DNA from 3 places in the Streptomyces sp. NPDC091209 genome. Region 1 is predicted to be linked to each of the others. Evidence: riboswitches for the same ligand, from Rfam matches in the RefSeq annotation. Region 1 holds a riboswitch; each other region holds the start of a gene.
What was found. Region 1 has a riboswitch for S-adenosylmethionine ahead of ACIQRL_RS24715 (putative leader peptide). Riboswitches for the same ligand answer to the same signal wherever they lie in the genome.

Region 1 (6,567 bases):
GGCCGATCTCGGGCTTCTCCAGGTGGTTGATGACCCGCAGGAGCGTGGACTTGCCGGAGCCGGAGGGTCCGAGGACGACCGTGACCTCTCCGGGCCGGACGGTCAACTCCACCCCGCTCAGGACCTGGTGGGAGCCGTACCACTTGTGCACGTCGTGCACCTCGACCGCGGCCGGCTGGATCCCGAGCGCTTCGATGGCCTCGGCCGCCGGAGCCGTCCCCGCCTCCTGGTCCGCCTGATCCGTCCTGTCCTTCACCGTCGTCTGACGCGCTTCGCCGGTCATATCGCCGTCTCCCTCCGGACCCGGGCACGCACGTCGCGCAGACCGTTCCGTACCTTCTGCAACGGGGTCGGCGGCAGGGTGCGCAGCGCGCCCCGCGAGTAGTACCGCTCGACGTAGAACTGGATGACGGACACGACGCTGGTGAGGATCAGATACCAGGCGGTGGCCACGAGGAGCAGCGGCACGATGTCGCCGGGGTACGTGCTGCCCATGCTCTGCACGGAGCCGAACAGGTCCAGCAGGGACACGTAGAAGACCAGTGAGGTGCCCTTGATCAGGCCGATCAGCTGGTTCACGTAGTTGGGGGTGATGGACCGCAGCGCCTGCGGGAAGACGATCTTGGCGAACTGGTACCGCTTCGGCAGGCCGAGCGCGGAGGCCGCTTCGTGCTGCCCCTGGTCGACGGAGAGGAGGCCACCGCGCACCACTTCGGAGGCGTACGCCGCTTCGTTCAGGCTGAGTCCGACGACGGCGACGGCCATGTCGGTGGCCAGATGGGACTCGTCGAAGGTGAAGAAGGCCGGCCCGAACGGAACGCCTACGCTCAACGTCCGGTACAGGGCACTGAAGTTGTACAGGAACAGCAGGACCACGATGAGGGGTACCGACCGGAACAGCCAGGTGTAGACCCAGCTCACCGCGCGGAGCACCGGACTCGGGGAGAGCCTGGCCAGCGCGAGCAGGATGCCGCCCAGCAGGCCCAACACCGCGCTGTAGGCCGCGACTTCGAGGGTGATGAGCAGTCCGTCGAGGATGGTCGGCCGCAGGAACCAGTACTGGAAGCGGTCCCACTGGTAGAAGGGGTTGGTGACCAGGCCGTGGGTGATCTGGGCGACCAGCACGAGCACGACGGCCGTGATGATCCAGCGGCCGGGACGCCGCAGCGGAAGGACCCGCTGGGCCGCGAGGGGCTTGGGCGCGGTGGGGACGTGGGGACGGGGGATCGCCTCGGCGGGCGGCGCTGATCCAGGGGACACAGCTATGCCCGGAGATTCACTCATGGAGAGCTCCAGCGGATTCGGACACCCCGGACCACGGCGAGCGGCAGCACGGCGCGGAGCCGGAACGGCTCGGCGCGAAAGACGCATGGGTGCACGTGGAACGGAGGCTGGACGGAGAAGAGACACACCGCGACAGCGGTGGTCGTCAGAGATTCGGAAGAAGAGCCGTCAGCCCTGGCAGTGGGAGCGACATGTGCCCGTACACAGCGCGCTGTTGACACGCAGCAGGTCCACGGAGCGGTCGGCGCAGAGCACATCGCGGCCGGGGCGCCGCCATGCGGCCGTCCCGTCAGCTGCGTGCATCGCCGTCACCATTTCTCTTCTCCGGCCCTGAGGCATCCCGTTGTCCGCCGCACGTTAGGCCCGCCCCGAAAAGAATGTCAATGCGGGTGACCACCAGGTGAGACCGCGTGGTCCGCCTTCTTGACGGCGCAACAGGTCGCACCGAGACTGGCGTGGACGGTCACGATTGTCAGCGCCCACGGCGCGGGTTCGCCCCCGCTCCTGTGGTCATCGGCCCCGGCCCGCTGACAGGCAACCCTTCCACCGCGACGGGGTGCCCCGGGTGACGACCGGGTCCCGCCGGTGCGGTGGGACAAGCGTGGTCTCGCGTCTCGCGAGCCCTGGAGCGGGGACCGGTGGGGAATTGCCCAGGAACGGTTTGACGAGGCGCCTGCACATCGATCTGTTGCGTGTCTCCAGCGCTTACTGATCCGTGACCGGTCCGTTCGATCCGGACCGGTGCGAACAAGCGCAGTCAATCCGCATTTCGGCCGCTGGTGCCCACAAGGCGGCGGTGGCTTCCTCGTTCCCCAAGGGAGAGTCATGCCCGAGACAGCTTCGCGCCCTTCCGGTTCAGCCAACTCGCGTCCCTGTGACCAGGTTTCGTTCCCCTCGGGCCTTCGCCCCGGCCTGAAGGCGGCGGCGACACCGTCCGAGCTCCCGCACAGCGTCCACAGCCGTATCGGCGTGGGCCTGGCCGGCGGCTTCTACCCGGCGCCGCACCGCTACGAGTTGTATCTGTCGGGGAGTTGTCCCCTCTCACTGCGCATCGCGATCACCCTCGACCTGCTCGGCCTGACGGACTCGGTCGCCACCACGATCCTGGCACACCCCGCCGGGACACCCGACGCCTTCGCCTCACTGCGCCGCGCCTACGAAGCCACCGAGCACCACTACGACGGACCGCTGACGGCACCCGCGCTGTGCGACCGCTGGAGCGGACGCATCGTCAGCAACCACACGCCCGACATCCTCCGCGATCTCGCCGGGCTGCTCTCCGGCCACACCACGGGCCGCCCTTCCACGCTGTGCCCGCCGGCCCTCACCGCTGACATCGAGGCCCTGCGCGACCTGCTGGACCGCGACGTCACCCCGTCCGCCCAGCCCTCGGACCTGTCGGCGGCCCTGGAGCTGCTGGACTGCCAACTCGCCACGCGGCCATACGTGTTGGGCGACGACCTGACGGCGGCGGACGTGGACGTGTGGGTGGCGCTCACCCAGCCGGGCCCAGCCGACATCCTTCGCCCGCATCCCCGGCTCCGGGACTACGTACGCCGTCTGGGCGACCACCCCGCCTTCCGGGGCGGGATCGACACGGCGCCCGTGGCGGCCGACGCCTGACCCCCGGCGGAATCGAGGGGAGGTCCCACTCGGCCCATCAGCCCGACCGGGTGTGCGGTCGTCGAAACGGTCAGCCGACATGTCGACGGCCGTCCTCCGGACGGTGGGGTGGGGTTCTCTCGTGGCGGGCCGAGCGGAGAACCGGACGCCGGGCCCGGCGTCCGGACCGTTCACTCGCGCGGAACCAGGACGATGCTCACGCCCTCCAGGGTCGAGGTCCACTGCCGGCCCTGGTCAAGGACCTCGCGCCCGGAGCCCAGGATCCGGTCCTGGATGATCAGCGCCGACGCGCGGAGCTCCTCCCACGGCTCCGGCACGTCGAAGGCGCGCCGGGACCGCTCGACGGAACCGACCAGAGCACGGCAGGCCGCTTCCACGTCGGCGACGTTCTGGCCGGCCGATCCGACGCCTTCGATCGACCACGTCATCCACAGGCGCCCCATGACCACACTCTGTCCCATCCCCTGATCCCCTGCATGCCCGCCGCGGAGAACGGCGGGCACGTGCCGGGACGTTCCGCCGGTCCGCCCCCGTCCACGTGCGGTCCGTGGACGTTCGGCGCACTCTATGAGCGTAGGAGCGCGGAACGCACCCCACACGTCCGGCGGCCAGAAGGAATGACGATGGCTGAATCAGGCCCGTCGAGACGGCCGTCGGTGGCACAGCGCCGGGTGCTCGCCCCACTCGCCCTCGCCCAGTTCATCTGCAGCTTCGCCGGCTCCAACATGAACGTGATGATCAACGACATCAGCGAGGACCTCGACACCACCGTTCAGGGCGTGCAGATCGCGATCACGCTCTTCCTGCTCGTCATGGCCGCGCTGATGATTCCCGGCGGCAAGCTGACGGACCGCTACGGCCGGAAACGCTGCTTCCTGGCCGGGCTCTCGGTGTACGGAGTGGGCGCCCTGCTGAGTGCCGCCGCCCCCGGTCTGGGCGTCCTCATCCTCGGCAACTCGATCCTCGAAGGCGTCGGAACCGCTCTTCTCATCCCGCCCGTCTACATCCTCACGACGCTCCTCTTCCAGGACATGACCTCCCGCGCCCGGGCCTTCGGCGTCGTCATGGCGCTGGGCGGCATCGGCGCGGCGGCGGGTCCCCTCATCGGCGGGCTCATCACCTCGTGGATCAGCTGGCGGGCGGCGTTCGTGTTCCAGGCCCTGGTCATCGCGCTGATCATCGTGCTGAGCCGGCACATCGAGGACCCGCTCCCGCCGGATCCGACACGCGAATTCGACACCGTCGGAGCCGTCCTCTCGGCCACCGGCCTCGTCCTCGTCGTCATGGGCATCCTGGCCGCCGACAACAACGTCTGGCTGATGACGGGCCTGCTCGTCCTGGGTGCGCTGACGCTGCTGTGGTTCTTCCGCTCCGTGCGGGCCCGTGAGGCGGCGGGCAAGGAACCGCTGCTCTCCACCAGCCTGTTCCGCGACCGCACGTCCAACCTCGGCCTCATCACCCAGAACATCCAATGGCTGCTGCTCATGGGATCCTCGTTCACCGTGGCCGCCTACCTCCAAGTGGTGCGCGGCTACGACGCCATCGCGACCGGCGTCATCTTCACCGCCGCCACCCTCGGTCTGCTCGCCACCTCCCTGGCCGCCGAACGTCTCGCCGAGCGCCGCCCCCAACGCACCCTGATCATCGTCGGCTTCGTCGTCACGATCGCGGGCGTGATCGTCCTGATCGCCATGGTCAACAGCTTCGCGAGCCCCTGGGCCTTCGCTCCCGGCCTCCTCCTGGTCGGACTGGGCCTGGGCGTGATGCTGACGCCGTCGGTGAACATCGTCCAGTCGAGTTTCCCCGAGGACCGGCAGGGCGAGATCTCCGGCCTGTCCCGCAGTGTGTCGAACCTCGGCTCCTCGCTCGGCACGGCCGTCGCCGGCACCATCCTCGTGGCCGGATTCACCACCCGTTCCTACGCCGCGGCCATGGTCACACTCGCTGTCCTCGGCCTCCTCGGACTCACGGCCGCGATCCTTCTTCCCAGGACCACCGTCATCACCCGCGACACGGTGGGCACCGGGGCACGAATCGACGGCTGATCCCCCGGACGAACGCCGAACCATCCCTACGGAAATGCGGCTCCGGCGTCCCGCGGTGCCGGGCCGGGCCCGGGGCCGACGGCGGATTCGGCGCATACGGTCGTCGTGACCCCGTCAACGCGTCTTCCGTAGTAGACATGACCCGCCCGCAACGGACAGGGGGCGGTCGTCATACGGGGGTGGCGCGGCCTTCGGCGATTCTCACCCTCCGGTCCAGCGGCGGCTGGACACGGGCGGCAACCTTTTCGGTTCCCGCGGCCACTGATGGACAGATCATCGGCTCGATCCTCGGAGACGGATACACATGAAGGCAACGAGGCAGGCCGCGCGGCGCCGCGGGCATCGGCTCAGACTGTTCGCCGTCGCCCCGATCGCGCTGATCGCGGTGGGCGCTCTCGTGTTCCTGGTCGTGGCGTTCCGCCCCGATCACAAAGCGAGCGCCGGGCCCACCACGGCCTCGGCCGTCGCCGGTTCCCGGGCGACCGCGACTCCTGCCCAGGGGACTGCGGCCGGATCGGCGTCCCCGACGGCGAAACGGTCGCCGAGCTCGACGGCTTCCGCGAGCGCGGCGGCCGACGGCACCACCGCACCGGCGCGACCGTCGGCTTCGAGCACGTCTCGCACCGTGCCGACGACGGCTTCGCTGGCGGGACGGATCCGCCCCGGGGTCGGCTACCGGGGAGTGGCCACCACCTACGACGCCGGAACGGGCGACGGCGCCTGTTCCTTCGGGCCGACCGACGACGTCCTGACCGCCGCGATGAACCACACCGACTACGAGACGTCCAAGGCGTGCGGGGCGTACGTCCTCGTCCGGGCGGCCGACGGCGCGACCGTCACCGTGCGGATCACCAATGAATGCCCGGTGGGCTGCGCGCCGGGGCAGCTCGACCTCAGCGCGCAGGCGTTCGCCCGGCTCGCGAACCCCTCGGCCGGGAAGATCCCGATCACATGGAAACTGCTCAGCCCCAGCACCTCCGACACGATCGCGGTCCGGTACAAGACCGGGTCCAGCCGTTGGTGGTGCGCGGTCCAGGTGATCGGCCACCGGAATCCGGTGGCCCGGCTCGAACTGCGCACCACCAGTGGGTGGCGGCAGTTGTCCCGTACCGACTACAACTACTTCCTCGCCGACGACGGCGGCGGATGTGGCGGCGCGATCAGGATCACCGACATCTACGGTGAACGCCTGACCGTCAACGGAATCGCGCTGCGACCCGACACCGTGCAAGCGACGCGGGTCCAGTTCGCCCGGCACTGACCCCGTTCGCCACGGCCTGTCGGCAGTCGCGCGCGGGGGCTCGGCGGATGCGAAGGCGACCGCTCCGAAGGGCTACTCCGCCACCCGGCCGCAGCCCACACCCGCTCCCGCGGCGGGCGGCCGGGGAGGGGAGGGGACGGTGACGGAGCCGCCGCCCGTAACGACCGCGGGCGACGGGTCGGACACGGCCGGCTTGCGCAACAGGAGCAGGGCCGCGTCGTCGTGCAGACGGCCGCCCACATGCGCCTGGAGCTCGGCGTCGAGCGCGGCGAGGGTGGACGCCGGCTCGTCGGACACATGCCGTGCCAGCCCTTCGGCGAGGGCGTAGAACTCGCGACCGTGGTCGCGGGCCTC
Region 2 (6,567 bases), on a different contig from region 1:
TGCTCTTCGTGCTGTCGATGGTGGCCACCGTCGGCTTCATCGCCTCGTACGTGGCGATCCCGAACGACAAGTCGATCTTCGTCTTCCCGCTCGGGCACATCAGCGCGCTGAACTTCGCGCTGGGCATGTCGCTCGGTGTGGCGCTCTTCGCGATCGGCGCGGGCGCGGTCCACTGGGCCCGCACCCTGATGTCCGACGTGGAGATCGCCGACGAGCGTCACGCGATCGAGGCGGAGCCCGAGGTCAAGGCCAAGGTCCTGGCCGACTTCAAGCAGGGTGCCAAGGAGTCCGCGCTCGGCCGCCGCAAGCTGATCCGCAACACGATGTTCGGCGCGCTGGCCCTGTTCCCGCTCTCCGGCGTCATGCTGCTGCGCGACCTCGGCCCGCTGCCCGGCACGAAGCTGCGCCACACGCTGTGGTCCAAGGGCAAGCTCCTCGTCAACATGAACACGAACGAGCCGCTGCGTCCCTCGGACGTGGCCGTCGGTTCGCTCACCTTCGCCAAGCCCGAGGGCCTGGAGACGAGTGACGAGGACTTCCAGACGGAGATCGCCAAGGCTGCCCTGATGGTCATCCGGCTCCAGCCGGACAACATCAAGGACAAGCAGGAAGTCGAGTGGTCCTACGACGGCATCGTGGCTTTCTCGAAGATCTGCACCCACGTCGGCTGCCCGATCTCCCTGTACGAGCAGCAGACGCACCACGCGCTGTGCCCTTGCCACCAGTCCACCTTCGACCTCTCCGACGGCGCCCGGGTCATCTTCGGCCCGGCGGGTCACGCCCTGCCGCAGCTGCAGATCGGCGTGAACGCTGAGGGCTACCTCGAGGCGCTCAGCGACTTCACGCAGCCCGTCGGTCCTGCATTCTGGGAGCGCGGATGAGCACTACCACCACCCCCGACTCGCGCTCCTCGCGCGAGAAGGCGCCCGCCGGTGAGCGGGTCGCCGACTGGGCCGACGGCCGTCTGGGGATCTACTCCCTGGCCAAGTCCAACATGCGCAAGATCTTCCCCGACCACTGGTCGTTCATGCTGGGTGAGATCTGCCTCTACAGCTTCATCATCATCATCCTCACGGGTGTGTACCTGACGCTGTTCTTCCACCCGTCGATGAACGAGGTGGAGTACCACGGCAGCTACATCCCGCTGCAGGGCCAGCTGATGTCCGAGGCGTTCAACTCGACCATGCACATCTCCTTCGATGTGCGCGGTGGTCTGCTGATCCGGCAGATCCACCACTGGGCGGCGCTGATCTTCCTCGCCGGCATGTTCGTGCACATGATGCGCGTGTTCTTCACGGGTGCGTTCCGCAAGCCCCGCGAGGTCAACTGGGTCTTCGGATTCCTGCTGTTCGTCCTCGGCATGTTCACCGGCTTCACCGGTTACTCGCTCCCGGACGACCTGCTCTCCGGCACCGGTGTCCGCTTCATGGAAGGCGCGGTCCTGTCCGTGCCGATCGTGGGCACGTACCTGTCGTTCTTCCTGTTCGGCGGTCAGTTCCCGGGCGGCGACTTCGTGGCCCGCTTCTACTCGGTGCACGTGCTGCTGCTGCCGGGCATCATGCTCGGCCTCGTGGTGGGCCACCTGATCCTGGTCTTCTACCACAAGCACACCCAGTTCGCGGGTCCCGGCAAGACGAACAACAACGTCGTCGGCATGCCGCTGCTGCCGGTCTACATGGCCAAGGCCGGAGGCTTCTTCTTCCTGGTCTTCGGTGTCATCGCGGCCATCGCGGCGATCGCCTCGATCAACCCGATCTGGTCGATGGGTCCGTACCGTCCGGACATGGTGTCCACGGGCGCCCAGCCCGACTGGTACATGGGCTTCTCCGAAGGCCTGATCCGTGTCATGCCGGGCTGGGAGATCAACCTCTGGGGCCACACGCTCGTCCTGGGCGTGTTCATCCCGCTGGTGATCTTCCCGCTGGTCCTGGTCGCGATCGCGGTCTACCCGTTCATCGAGTCCTGGGTCACCGGCGACAAGCGCGAGCACCACATCCTGGACCGCCCGCGCAACGTCCCGACCCGGACCGCGTTCGGCGCCGCCTGGATCAGCTGGTACTTCGTGCTGCTCGTCGGCGGCGGCAACGACATCTGGGCCACGCACTTCCACCTGGCGATCAACTCGATCACCTGGTTCGTGCGGATCGCCTTCTTCGTCGTGCCGGTGCTCACCTTCATCGCCACCAAGCGGATCTGCCTCGGCCTCCAGCGCCGGGACCGGGACAAGGTGCTGCACGGCCGTGAGTCGGGCATCATCAAGCGCCTGCCGCACGGTGAGTTCATCGAGGTCCACGAGCCGCTCAGCCAGGACGCGCTGCACACGCTCACCGCGCACGACCAGTACAAGCCGGCCGAGATCGGCCCGACGGTCGACGAGAACGGTGTCGAGCGCAAGGTCTCGGGCGCGAAGAAGCTGCGCGCCAAGATGAGCCAGGGCTTCTACGGGGAGGACAACCAGATCCCCAAGCCCACCGTCGAGGAGTACAAGGAGATCACGAGCGGCCACGGCCACCACTGATCCCCTGCTGTTCGCCACGGCAGGAGCCCCGTCCATGCAATGGACGGGGCTCTTTGCCGTCTCCCGGGCTGGATAGGGTGGACTCACCCCGTGGTGCGGGGTGATCCACCCCGCGTCACTACGACCGCGTCACCGACGACCGCGTGACCGACGAACCCAGGAGCGACCATGAGCGCTGTGAACCCCGCTGGAGGCGACACCGCGGCGGGCCGTTCCTGGCCGGCGGTACTGAACGGCCTGCTCGACGGCCGCGACCAGAGCGCGGACGACACGGCCTGGGCGATGGACCGCATCATGCGCGGCGAGGCGACCGACGCGCAGATCGCCGGGTTCGTGGTGGCCCTGCGGGCCAAGGGCGAGACCGTCCAGGAGATCACCGGACTCGTCCGGGCGATGTACGAGCACGCCAATGTGATCGAGGTGCCCGGACACACCGTCGACATCGTCGGAACGGGCGGCGACGGCGCGAAGACCGTCAACATCTCCACCATGTCCTCGATCGTCGTGGCGGGCACCGGCGCCAAGGTCGTCAAGCACGGCAACCGGGCCGCGTCCTCGGCGTCCGGCTCGTCGGACGTCCTGGAGAAGCTCGGCGTCAATCTCCAGCTGACGGTGAAGCGGGTCGCCGAGGTGGCCGAGGAAGCCGGCATCACCTTCTGTTTCGCGGTGAAGTTCCACCCGGCGCTGCGTCATGTGGCGGCGGCACGCGGCCAGTTGGGCATCCGCACGACCTTCAACGTGCTCGGCCCGCTGACGAACCCGGCCCGGGTGAAGGCCCAGGCGGTCGGCGTCGCCGACCCCCGTATGGCGCCGATCGTGGCGGGCGTGTTCGCCGAGCGCGGCAACTCCTCGCTGGTCTTCCGCGGCGACGACGGCCTCGACGAACTGACCACCACCGCGGGCTCCCACGTCTGGGTGGTCCGCGACGGCTCGGTCACCGAGGAGCGCTTCGACCCGCGGGACGTCGGGCTCGACATCGTCCCGGTGGAGGCCCTGCGCGGCGCCGACGCCTCGTACAACGCTGAGGTCGCCCGGCGCGTGCTCGACGGCGAGCGCGGGCCCGTACGGGACGCGGTCCTGCTGAACTCGGCGGCGGCCCTGGTGGCTCTGTCGCCGACCGGCGCGCCGCTCGCGGACCAGCTCCGCGCCGGGATGGAGAAGGCGGCCGAGGCGATCGACTCCGGCGCCGCCAGGCGCACCCTGGACCGCTGGGTGGCCGCCAGCAACGCCTGACCGACCCGCGCCACCGGGCAGGGCGCAGTCCAGAATCCGGACTGCGCCTTGCGCGGGGAAGATCCTCTGGCAAGATGCTGTACCAGGTCATGAGTGACAGCCATCAGGCCCCGGCCGGCTGTCCGGCAACCCTCCGTCCGTGGCGGGGTGCCCCGGGTGAAGACCAGGTCGTAGGCAGCGAGGCCTACGGCAAGCGCGGACCCCTCCCGCCCTCCGGGCGGACGCAACCAGGGGTCCTGGTCGTTCGAGGGAGCCTTCTGTGAGCAAGCGAATGCGATAGGGCGTAGAGCCCCGCCCCCGCACACCCTTTTCACCCTTTCCTGCGCTGAGCCCTGCCTCCGGGCGGCCGGCTCGCGCGGTGATCCCGCCTGCCTCTCACAGGAGCTCGCCATGTCTGTCTCCACCGTTGCCGCCGACCAGTCCGTTTGCCCTGACACTTCGGGGGCTCTGGCCGTTCTGGGCCGGGATGTCACTGTTCCGCTCGTGACCGGCGGCGAGGTCACCTACGCGGCCCTCGACTACGCCGCCAGCGCGCCCGCCCTGCAGCGGGTGTGGGACGACGTGGCCGCGTACGCGCCGTACTACGGCAGCGTCCACCGGGGCGCCGGCTATCTCTCGCAGCTCTCCACCGACCTCTTCGAGAACGCCCGCAGGACCGTCGAGGAGTTCCTCGACTGCCGTGCCGGCGACCAGGTGGTCTTCACCCGCTCCACCACCGACTCGCTCAACCTGCTCGCCGCCGCGCTCCCGGCCGACTGCCAGGTCTTCGTCTTCGAGACCGAGCACCACGCCTCGCTGCTGCCCTGGCGCGACGCCCGGGTGACCTACCTGAACGCCCCGCGCACCCCCGGCGAGGCCGTCGACACCCTGGAGCACGCCCTCGCCGCCCGTGACCCGTACGGACCGGCCCTGGTCTGCGTCACCGGCGCCTCGAACGTCACCGGGGAACTGTGGCCGGTGCGCGAGCTGGCCGCCGCCGCGCACGCCCACGGCGCCCGTATCGTCCTCGACGCCGCGCAGCTCGCCCCGCACCACCCGGTGTCGGTCCAGGACCTCGACGTCGACTGGGTCGCCTTCTCGGGGCACAAGCTGTACGCGCCCTTCGGCTCCGGCGTCCTCGCGGGCCGCTCCGACTGGCTGCTCGCGGCCGAGCCGTACCTCGCGGGCGGCGGCGCCAGCCGCAAGGTCACCCGGCGCACGGACGGCGGCGTGGACGTGGAGTGGCACGACAGCGCGGCCCGGCACGAGGCCGGCTCGCCGAACGTCATCGGCGCCTACTCCATCGCCTCGGCCTGCAAGGCGCTCACCGACGCGGGCTTCGACAACCTCGTCGCCCGTGAGCAGCACCTCATCCGGACCGTCCGCGCGGGTCTCGCCGAGGTCCCCGAAGTCCGGGTCCTGTCGCTCTTCGGTGACGGCGCCCCGCGGGTCGGCGTCATCTCCTTCGTCGTCGAGGGCTGGAACAGCTCGCACTTCGCGGCCGCGCTCTCCGCCGAGTACGGCATCGGCGTCCGCGACGGCCTCTTCTGCGCCCACCCGCTGGTCCGCACGCTGCTCGGCAGCGACCCGGAGACCCAGGGGGAGTGCGGCGCCCCCGAGGCGGCCCCCGGCGAGAAGTCCCTCAACGCCATCCGCGTCAGCTTCGGGGCCGGTACCCCCGACGAGCACGTCGAGCGGTTCGTCCGCGCGGTGCGCGAGCTCGTCAGGGACGGCGCGCGCTGGCAGTACCGCACCGAGGGCGGCCGCTGCGTCCCCGCGGTCTGACGCGGGAAGGGGTTCCGCCCGGAGGCGGTGTTCCGTCGGTCAGGAGTCGAGACCGATCGCGAACGCCGCCTCCAGGTCGTGCTGGGAGTACGTACGGAACGCCACGTGCGTGTCCGTCCCTTCGACGCCCGGGATCTTGCTGATCTTGCCGGGAATGACGTCCGCGAGGTCGTCGTGGGCCTTGACCCGGACCATCGCGATCAGGTCGTAGGTGCCGGTGACGGAGAAGACCTCGCTGACGCTCTCCAGCGACGCGATCGACTCGGCGATCTCGGGGATCCGGTCCACGCTGGTCTTGATGAGGACGATCGCGGTGATCACGGCTGGTTCTCTCCCTAGGGGCCGCTGCTGGGGATCTCACCCTACTCGCGGTCCACCTGACCCGGCTGTTCGACCGGGGGCCCCGGGAGCGGCCCCGGAGAGGGCGCGACGGCCGTACGGTGACGGAACCGCGCCCAGGCGTAGACGAAGCCCAGGGAGAAGCCCACGAGGTGGGCCAGATAGGCGACCCCGGGGCCCGAGGGGCTGCGGCCCGCCGCCAGCCATTGAAGGGTGAACCAGAACGGCAGCACCACCCAGGCCGGAAACCGCAGCGGCAGGAAGAACAGGAACGGGAAGAGACTGGTCACCCGGGCCTTGGGGAACAGGTACAGGAACGCGCCGAGCACCGCCGAGATCGCCCCGGAGGCGCCGACCAGGGACTGCTGCGAGCCGGCGTTGGCGGCGGCGTAGCCGAGCAGGGCCAGATATCCGCAGCCCAGATAGAAGAGGGCGAACTCCAGATGACCCATGCGTTCCTCGGTCATCAGCCCGAAGACGTAGAAGAAGAGCATGTTGCCCAGGAGGTGGAGCCAGCTGCCGTGGATGAACAGGGCGGTGGCGGGGGTGAGCGCCTCGCGCGGGGCCCCGCCGAACAGCTCGGCCGGCACCACGCCCCAGCGGCGGAAGTACGCCCGCTGGGCGACCAGCAGTTCGTCCCCGGTGCCGTACGCGGGATCGAGGCCCGAGGCGGGGCCGATCACGAAGATCAGACAGCACAGGACGATCAGCCC
Region 3 (6,567 bases), on a different contig from region 1:
CAAGGTGTGCTCGCGAAGCTAGCTCGTTGAGGGGTGACGGTCGGGCGACGGGCGGGAGCAAGGTGTGCTCGCGAAGCGAGCCCATCGAGCGCCCTCCAGACAGCCCTCCGGGTGCGGCCCTCGCACGGGGGGCGCTCGCGGGCGCGCGGGCGCGCACGAGACAGGGGAAGGGCGCCGGGGACGCACGAGGGGCCCGCATCCCTGGTGGGATGCGGGCCCCTCGGCGTGAGTGCGTCGGTGGCCGTTCGCGCCCGGACTAGACGGCGAGTTTGACCATGTCCGCCTGCGGACCCTTCTGGCCCTGCGAGATTTCGAACTCCACTCGCTGACCCTCTTCAAGGGTGCGGTAGCCGTCCATCTGAATCGCGCTGTAGTGCACGAAGACGTCCGCACCACCGTCGACCGCGATGAAGCCGTACCCCTTCTCCGCGTTGAACCACTTGACGGTGCCCTGAGCCATGCCTAACTCCCCTATTACTGGCCCTTGCACAGATCCACACTTCGCGGATCCGGGTCAGACCTCACCCCCCAATGGTTGGGGGTGTGCGCCGGAACGCGTCGACCGCGGCTGAATGTATCTGTCCAACTGCCCTCTGCAACAGGTCAATCGGACGAGAATTCTGGGCATGGCTGATCAATGATATGCGGAGGGACCGCAAGGATTCAGGGCAATTCGGGCCCCGTAAATGCCATAAACAACCCATAAAGGGGAGGCAGTTTGGCTACTTCTTGTCGGCCGCCGAACGGGTACTCATATGCGTCCGGCATGGAACCAACATCGAAAGCGAAGTCGCTTCCCCAACTGTAGCGCCCTCAACCATACAGAATTGCCCCCTCCGTTTCTCTCACGGAGGGGGCAATTCGATGAACTCTGCGTGTTCGGCATTACCGAGGGTAACGATCAGCCCCCGGCGACGGCCGGAATGATCGAGACGCCCACACCGTCCGGGGTCGCCGTCTCCAGACCCTGCTCGAACCGCACGTCGTCGTCGTTGACGTACACGTTGACGAAGCGGCGCAGCTTGCCCTGGTCGTCCAGGACGCGCGCGGCGATGCCCGTGTGGTTCTTCTCCAGGTCACCGATGACCTCGGCGAGGGTCGTGCCCTCGGCCGTCACCTCGGCGGCGCCACCGGTGTAGGTGCGCAGGATGGTGGGGATGCGGACGTTGACGCTCATGATGCGAGGCCAGCCTCTCGGAAGGAGTCGAGGTTCGGGCGGATGGTCGCGGTCAGCCCGGTGTCCGAGGCCACCGCGTCCAGGGTCTTGAGGCCGTCGCCGGTGTTCAGCACGACAGTGGTCAGGGTCGGGTCCAGGAGACCGTTCTCGATCAGCTTGCGCGTGACGCCCACGGTCACCCCGCCGGCCGTCTCCGCGAAGATGCCCTCGGTGCGCGCGAGCAGCTTGATCGCGTCGACGATCTGCTCGTCGTTCACGTCCTCCACCGCACCGCCGGTGCGCCGCGCGATGTCGAGCACGTACGGCCCGTCCGCGGGGTTGCCGATGGCAAGCGACTTGGCGATGGTGTCCGGCTTCTGCGGCCGTACGACGTCGTGTCCTGCCTTGTAGGCGACGGACACCGGGGAGCAGCCCTCGGCCTGGGCGCCGAAGATCTTGTAGGGCTTGTCCTCGACGAGCCCGAGCTTGATGAGCTCCTGGAGGCCCTTGTCGACCTTCGTGAGCTGGGAGCCGGAGGCGATCGGCACGACGAGCTGGTCGGGGAGCTTCCAGCCGAGCTGCTCGCAGATCTCGTAGGCCAGCGTCTTGGAGCCCTCGGCGTAGTACGGCCGCAGGTTGACGTTGACGAAGCCCCAGCCCTCGCCGGCCGGGTCGCCGATCAGCTCGGAGCAGAAGCGGTTCACGTCGTCGTAGTTGCCCTGGATGCCGACCAGCTCGCCGCCGTAGACCGCGGCCATGACGACCTTGCCCTGCTCCAGGTCGTGCGGGATGAACACGCAGGAGCGGAAGCCGGCGCGGGCCGCCGCGGCGCCCACGGCGCCGGCGAGGTTGCCGGTGGAGGAGCAGGAGAGGGTGGTGAAGCCGAAGGCGCGGGCCGCTTCGATGGCCTGGGCGACGACGCGGTCCTTGAAGGAGTGCGTCGGGTTGCCGGAATCGTCCTTGACGAACAGCTTTCCGGTGTCGACACCCAGCTCGCGGGCCAGGTTGTCGGCCTGGACGAGCTTGGTCCAGCCGGGGTTGATGTTCGGCTTGTCGGCCACGTCCGCGGGGACGGGCAGGAGGGGCGCGTAGCGCCAGATGTTCGCGGGTCCCGCTTCGATGCGCTTGCGGAGCTCTTCGGTTTCGTAGGCCGAGAAGTCGTAGGCGATCTCCAGCGGGCCGAAACACTCCTCGCAGGCGAAGACCGGGCCGAGCGGGACGCGGTGTCCGCACTCGCGGCAGGAAAGCGCCGCGGCCGGGCCGAGGTCCACCGCTTCGGCGGAGTTCGTGGTACTTGCATCTGTCTGCGCAGCCATGGAGGCGAGGCCCTTTCCTCATCTTCCTCACGACGCACTTCGCCGTGAGACGGATTTGGCACCTTCCCGAGCCGGGAGCCTCGCGACGCGATCGACATCGATCGGTACGAGACCGGCTGGAGGGTTGCCGGGGCTTCATCGGGCCGTATCCCTCTGCCCCTCTGGATGAGCGGTATTTGATTGTTGAACTGTTGAACGCGATACATGCCGATGATCCAGGACATGCGATGGTCATCCGCGTTGTTCAAGACTGTAACCGAAGGCCAGGACAGTTGAGATAGTCGTCCGAACCGCGAGACGACGGCAATCGATCTGCCGCTGGCCGCAGCGGGCACGCCGATGAGAGCGTGTGATCAGACAGTGAGGAGCCGCAGACCGTGCTGAAAGAAGTCGAAAGCTGGCTGAGCACACGCTCCTGGTCCGTGACCGACCGCCCCCTCCACCGGCTCATGGCCGCCAAACGCATCACCGGGTCGACGGTCAGTGTCGTGCTGCCCGCGCTCAACGAGGAGGAGACGGTCGGCGAGATCGTCGCGATCATCCGCCACGACCTGATGCAGCAGGTGCCCCTCGTCGACGAGATCGTCGTCGTCGACTCGGGCTCGACGGACCGCACCTCCGCGGTCGCCGCCGCCGCGGGCGCGCGCGTCGTGCACCGCGACGACATCCTCCCGCGGATCCCGGCCGTGCCCGGCAAGGGCGAGGTGCTGTGGAGGTCGCTGCTCGTGACGAGCGGGGACATCGTCTGTTTCATCGACGCGGACCTCAAGGAGTTCTCGTCCGACTTCGTCTCCGGCATCGTGGGCCCGCTGCTCACCGATCCCGGCGTCGATCTGGTCAAGGCCATGTACGACCGTCCGCTGGGCGGCGCCACCGGCCAGGGCGGCCGGGTCACCGAGCTGATGGCCCGCCCTCTGCTGAACATGCACTGGCCGCAGCTCGCGGGCTTCGTCCAGCCGCTCGGCGGCGAGTACGCGGCCCGCCGCTCACTGCTCGAACAGCTCCCGTTCCCCGTCGGCTACGGCGTGGAACTGGGCATGCTCGTCGACGCCCTGCACCTGGTGGGCCTGGACGCGCTCGCCCAGGTCGACGTCGGGGTGCGCAAGCACCGCCACCAGGACGGCCAGGCGCTCGGCCGAATGGCCGCCGCGATCTACCGCACCGCCCAGCTCCGGCTGGCGCGCGGCCATCTGATCCGACCCGCCCTCACCCAGTTCGAGCGCGGCCGGGACGGTTTCCAGCCGCGCACGTACTCGGTCGACACGGAGGAAAGGCCACCGATGACCGAAATCTCCGAGTACCAGCGGCGCAAGGCCGCGTAGGCAGGACCGACCGACCGCGGCCGCATACGGCCGAAGTGAACGTTTGAGCGTTTCGACACGGGGCTAGGTTTCGAGGCATGGCTTCAACGCACGGTGCCCACCGGATTCTGGTCGCGTCCAACCGCGGCCCGATCACCTACGAGGTACGGGAGGACGACTCGCTGCACGCCCGGCGCGGCGGCGGTGGTCTCGTCTCGGGACTCTCGGCGATCGGGCCGGACGCGGGCGCCCTATGGGTGTGTTCCGCCCTCGGCGACGGCGACCGGGAGGCCGTACGGCGCGGAGTCGGCGAGGACGGCGTGCGGATGCTCGCCATCGACGCCGAGGTGCACGCCGACGCGTACAACGGCATCGCCAACTCCGTGCTGTGGTTCGTCCACCACATGCTGTACCAGACCCCGCTGGAGCCGGTCTTCGACGCGGAGTTCCGGCGCCAGTGGGCGTCGTACCGGACCTACAACCGCGCCTTCGCCGAGGCGCTGGCCGAGGAGGCCGCCGACGGCGCCTCCGTGCTGGTCCAGGACTACCACCTGTGCCTGGTGCCGGGGATGCTCCGCGAGCTGCGCCCCGACCTGCGCATCGGCCACTTCTCCCACACCCCGTGGGCACCCGAGGACTACTTCCGGATGCTCCCCGACGACATCCGCGCGGAGCTGCTGGACGGCATGCTCGGCGCCGACCGGGTGGCGTTCCTGACCTGGCGGTGGGCGGCGGCCTTCATGCGCTGCGCGGGCGAGGTCGACCCCGAGCGCTACCGCGTGACCCCGCCCTCGGACGCCGCGCCCGCGGTCGAGCACCTGGACGGCGGCCCGCCCCGCCGGACCCGCGTCGGTGTGCACGGCCTCGGCGCGGACGCCGAGTTCCTGCGCGAGCGCTCGCACCGGGCGGACGTCGAGGAGCGGATGGCCGCGCTGCGCGAGGAGATCGGCGAGGGCCGCAGGACCGTCGTACGCGTCGACCGGACCGAACTGTCCAAGAACATCGTGCGGGGGATGCTGGCGTACCGGCAGCTCCTCGACGAGCACCCGGAGTGGCGCGAGCGGGTCGTCCATGTGGCGTTCGCCTATCCCTCGCGGCAGGACCTGGCCGTGTACCGGGACTACACGGCCGAGGTGCAGCGGGTCGCCGACGAGATCAACTCCCGGTACGGGACGCCGGGTTGGACCCCGGTGGTGCTGCACGTGAAGGACGACTTCGCGCGCTCGCTCGCCGCGTACCGACTGGCCGACGTCGCCCTCGTCAACCCCATCAGGGACGGCATGAACCTCGTCGCCAAGGAGGTCCCGGTCGTCTCCGACGAGGGCTGTGTGCTGGTGCTCTCGCGGGAGGCCGGGGCGTACGAGGAGCTGGGCGAGGACGCGATCCCGGTGAACCCGTACGACGTGATCGGTACGGCGCGGGCGCTGCACGAGGCGCTCGGCATGCAGCCGGGCGAGCGGGCCGAGCGCACCAAGCGGCTGGCCGCCGCGGCCACCGCCCTGCCGCCGGCCCAGTGGTTCCTGGACCAGCTCCAGGCACTGGAGACCTGAGCACGGTCCAGCCCCTCCGGCTGGATCCCGGCTGCGGCTGCGATTTTCAGCCCCGGCCGGGGAAATCTCAGCCCCTCCGGCGTTTGAGGAGCGGGGGTCCGGGGGCGGAGCCCCCAGGGGCGGGACGGGTAGGGGCGGAGGGGCGGAGGGGCGGAGGGGCGAAACCAGCTTGCGGCCCACCCGCCCGCTCAGGCGGCGAGCGGCCGGGTCAGGTGAGGTGGGCCGCGAGAGCGGCGAGCAGGTGGACGACTCCGGCGGGGCCGTCCACCACCAGGTCGGCCCGTTCGGCGAGTTCGCCGACCTCGGAACTGCCGCTGCACACCAGGAGTCCGGGGACCCCGTCGGAGCGGAGCTTGTCGACGGCGGCGAAGGCGGGCAGGTCGCCCAGGTCGTCACCGGCGTACAGGACGGCCTCGGCGCCGATCTCCCGGACGTACTCCATGAGGGCGACGCCCTTGTCCATGCCGGGCGGGCGCAGCTCCAGGACCATGCGGCCGGGCTCGACGATCAGGCCGTGCCGAGTGGCCAGTTCGGCCAGCGGCTCCCGGAGCGCCTCGAAGGCGGCCTGGGGGTCCTCGGCGCGGCGCGTGTGCACGGCGACGGCGCGGCCCTTCTCCTCGATCCAGGTGCCCTGCCAGGCGCCGATCCGGTCGAGGAACCCCGGCAGTTCGGCGCGGACGGCGGCCACACCGGGGTGCGGGGCGGGGGCGGTGACCGTGCCGCTCACCGCGTCCCAGCGCTCGGCGCCGTAGTGGCCGAGGACGACGAGGTGCTCAAGGCCGGGGACGCCCGCGAAGCCGCCGTGGCGCACGGCCACACCGGCCGGGCGGCCGGTGACCACGGCGACGGAGGCGACCTTGGGGGCGAGCGCCGCGAGGGCGGGGACCGCGTCGGGGTGCGCGCGGGCCCGGTCGGGGTCGGGGACGATGGGGGCGAGGGTTCCGTCGAAGTCGAGTGCGACGACCGTCCGGGCGGGGCGCGTGAGGATCGCTTCCAGAGCGTCGCGCCCGGCGGGGGTCACCGGGGCCGGCAAGGAGTCCTTGGATTCGGGGTGGCTGCCCATGGGGCGACCCTATCCGGGTGGCGGCGGACGCACCTCTGACTCATGGCCGAGCGGGGGTCCTTTCGGCCGGAATGCCTCGGTCCCGCCGCCCGGTCCCGCCGCCGGCCCTCACCGCTCGTCCCGGCGGGCCTCCCGTACCCGGCGGAGCCTGTTCACCGTGACGGGATCGTGCGCGAGGGCC

Region 2: linked by a shared signal. The riboswitch ahead of ACIQRL_RS02135 (aminotransferase class V-fold PLP-dependent enzyme) and the one ahead of ACIQRL_RS24715 (putative leader peptide) in region 1 are both predicted to bind S-adenosylmethionine.
Region 3: linked by a shared signal. The riboswitch ahead of thrC (threonine synthase) and the one ahead of ACIQRL_RS24715 (putative leader peptide) in region 1 are both predicted to bind S-adenosylmethionine.

The regions. Positions count from the first base shown of each region.
Region 1 is NZ_JBIVVR010000008.1:305,306-311,872, forward strand. It holds gene ACIQRL_RS24705 (amino acid ABC transporter ATP-binding protein) at 1-181, opposite strand, end outside; gene ACIQRL_RS24710 (amino acid ABC transporter permease) at 280-1,284, opposite strand; SAM riboswitch class IV at 1,746-1,892, shown strand; gene ACIQRL_RS24715 (putative leader peptide) at 1,886-1,996, shown strand; gene ACIQRL_RS24720 (glutathione S-transferase family protein) at 2,110-2,907, shown strand; gene ACIQRL_RS24725 (hypothetical protein) at 3,078-3,368, opposite strand; gene ACIQRL_RS24730 (MFS transporter) at 3,531-4,952, shown strand; gene ACIQRL_RS24735 (hypothetical protein) at 5,379-5,567, opposite strand; gene ACIQRL_RS24740 (expansin EXLX1 family cellulose-binding protein) at 5,578-6,213, shown strand; gene ACIQRL_RS24745 (PP2C family protein-serine/threonine phosphatase) at 6,286-6,567, opposite strand, start outside.
Region 2 is NZ_JBIVVR010000001.1:475,099-481,665, reverse strand. It holds gene ACIQRL_RS02150 (Rieske 2Fe-2S domain-containing protein) at 1-881, shown strand, start outside; gene ACIQRL_RS02145 (cytochrome bc complex cytochrome b subunit) at 878-2,518, shown strand; gene trpD (anthranilate phosphoribosyltransferase) at 2,687-3,751, shown strand; SAM riboswitch class IV at 3,837-3,953, shown strand; gene ACIQRL_RS02135 (aminotransferase class V-fold PLP-dependent enzyme) at 4,142-5,515, shown strand; gene ACIQRL_RS02130 (Lrp/AsnC family transcriptional regulator) at 5,555-5,836, opposite strand; gene ACIQRL_RS02125 (rhomboid family intramembrane serine protease) at 5,878-6,567, opposite strand, start outside.
Region 3 is NZ_JBIVVR010000003.1:175,485-182,051, reverse strand. It holds gene ACIQRL_RS11010 (cold-shock protein) at 257-460, opposite strand; gene ACIQRL_RS11005 (MoaD/ThiS family protein) at 902-1,177, opposite strand; gene thrC (threonine synthase) at 1,174-2,472, opposite strand; SAM riboswitch class I at 2,488-2,644, opposite strand; gene ACIQRL_RS10995 (glucosyl-3-phosphoglycerate synthase) at 2,850-3,794, shown strand; gene ACIQRL_RS10990 (trehalose-6-phosphate synthase) at 3,872-5,323, shown strand; gene otsB (trehalose-phosphatase) at 5,532-6,386, opposite strand; gene ACIQRL_RS10980 (DUF3263 domain-containing protein) at 6,495-6,567, opposite strand, start outside.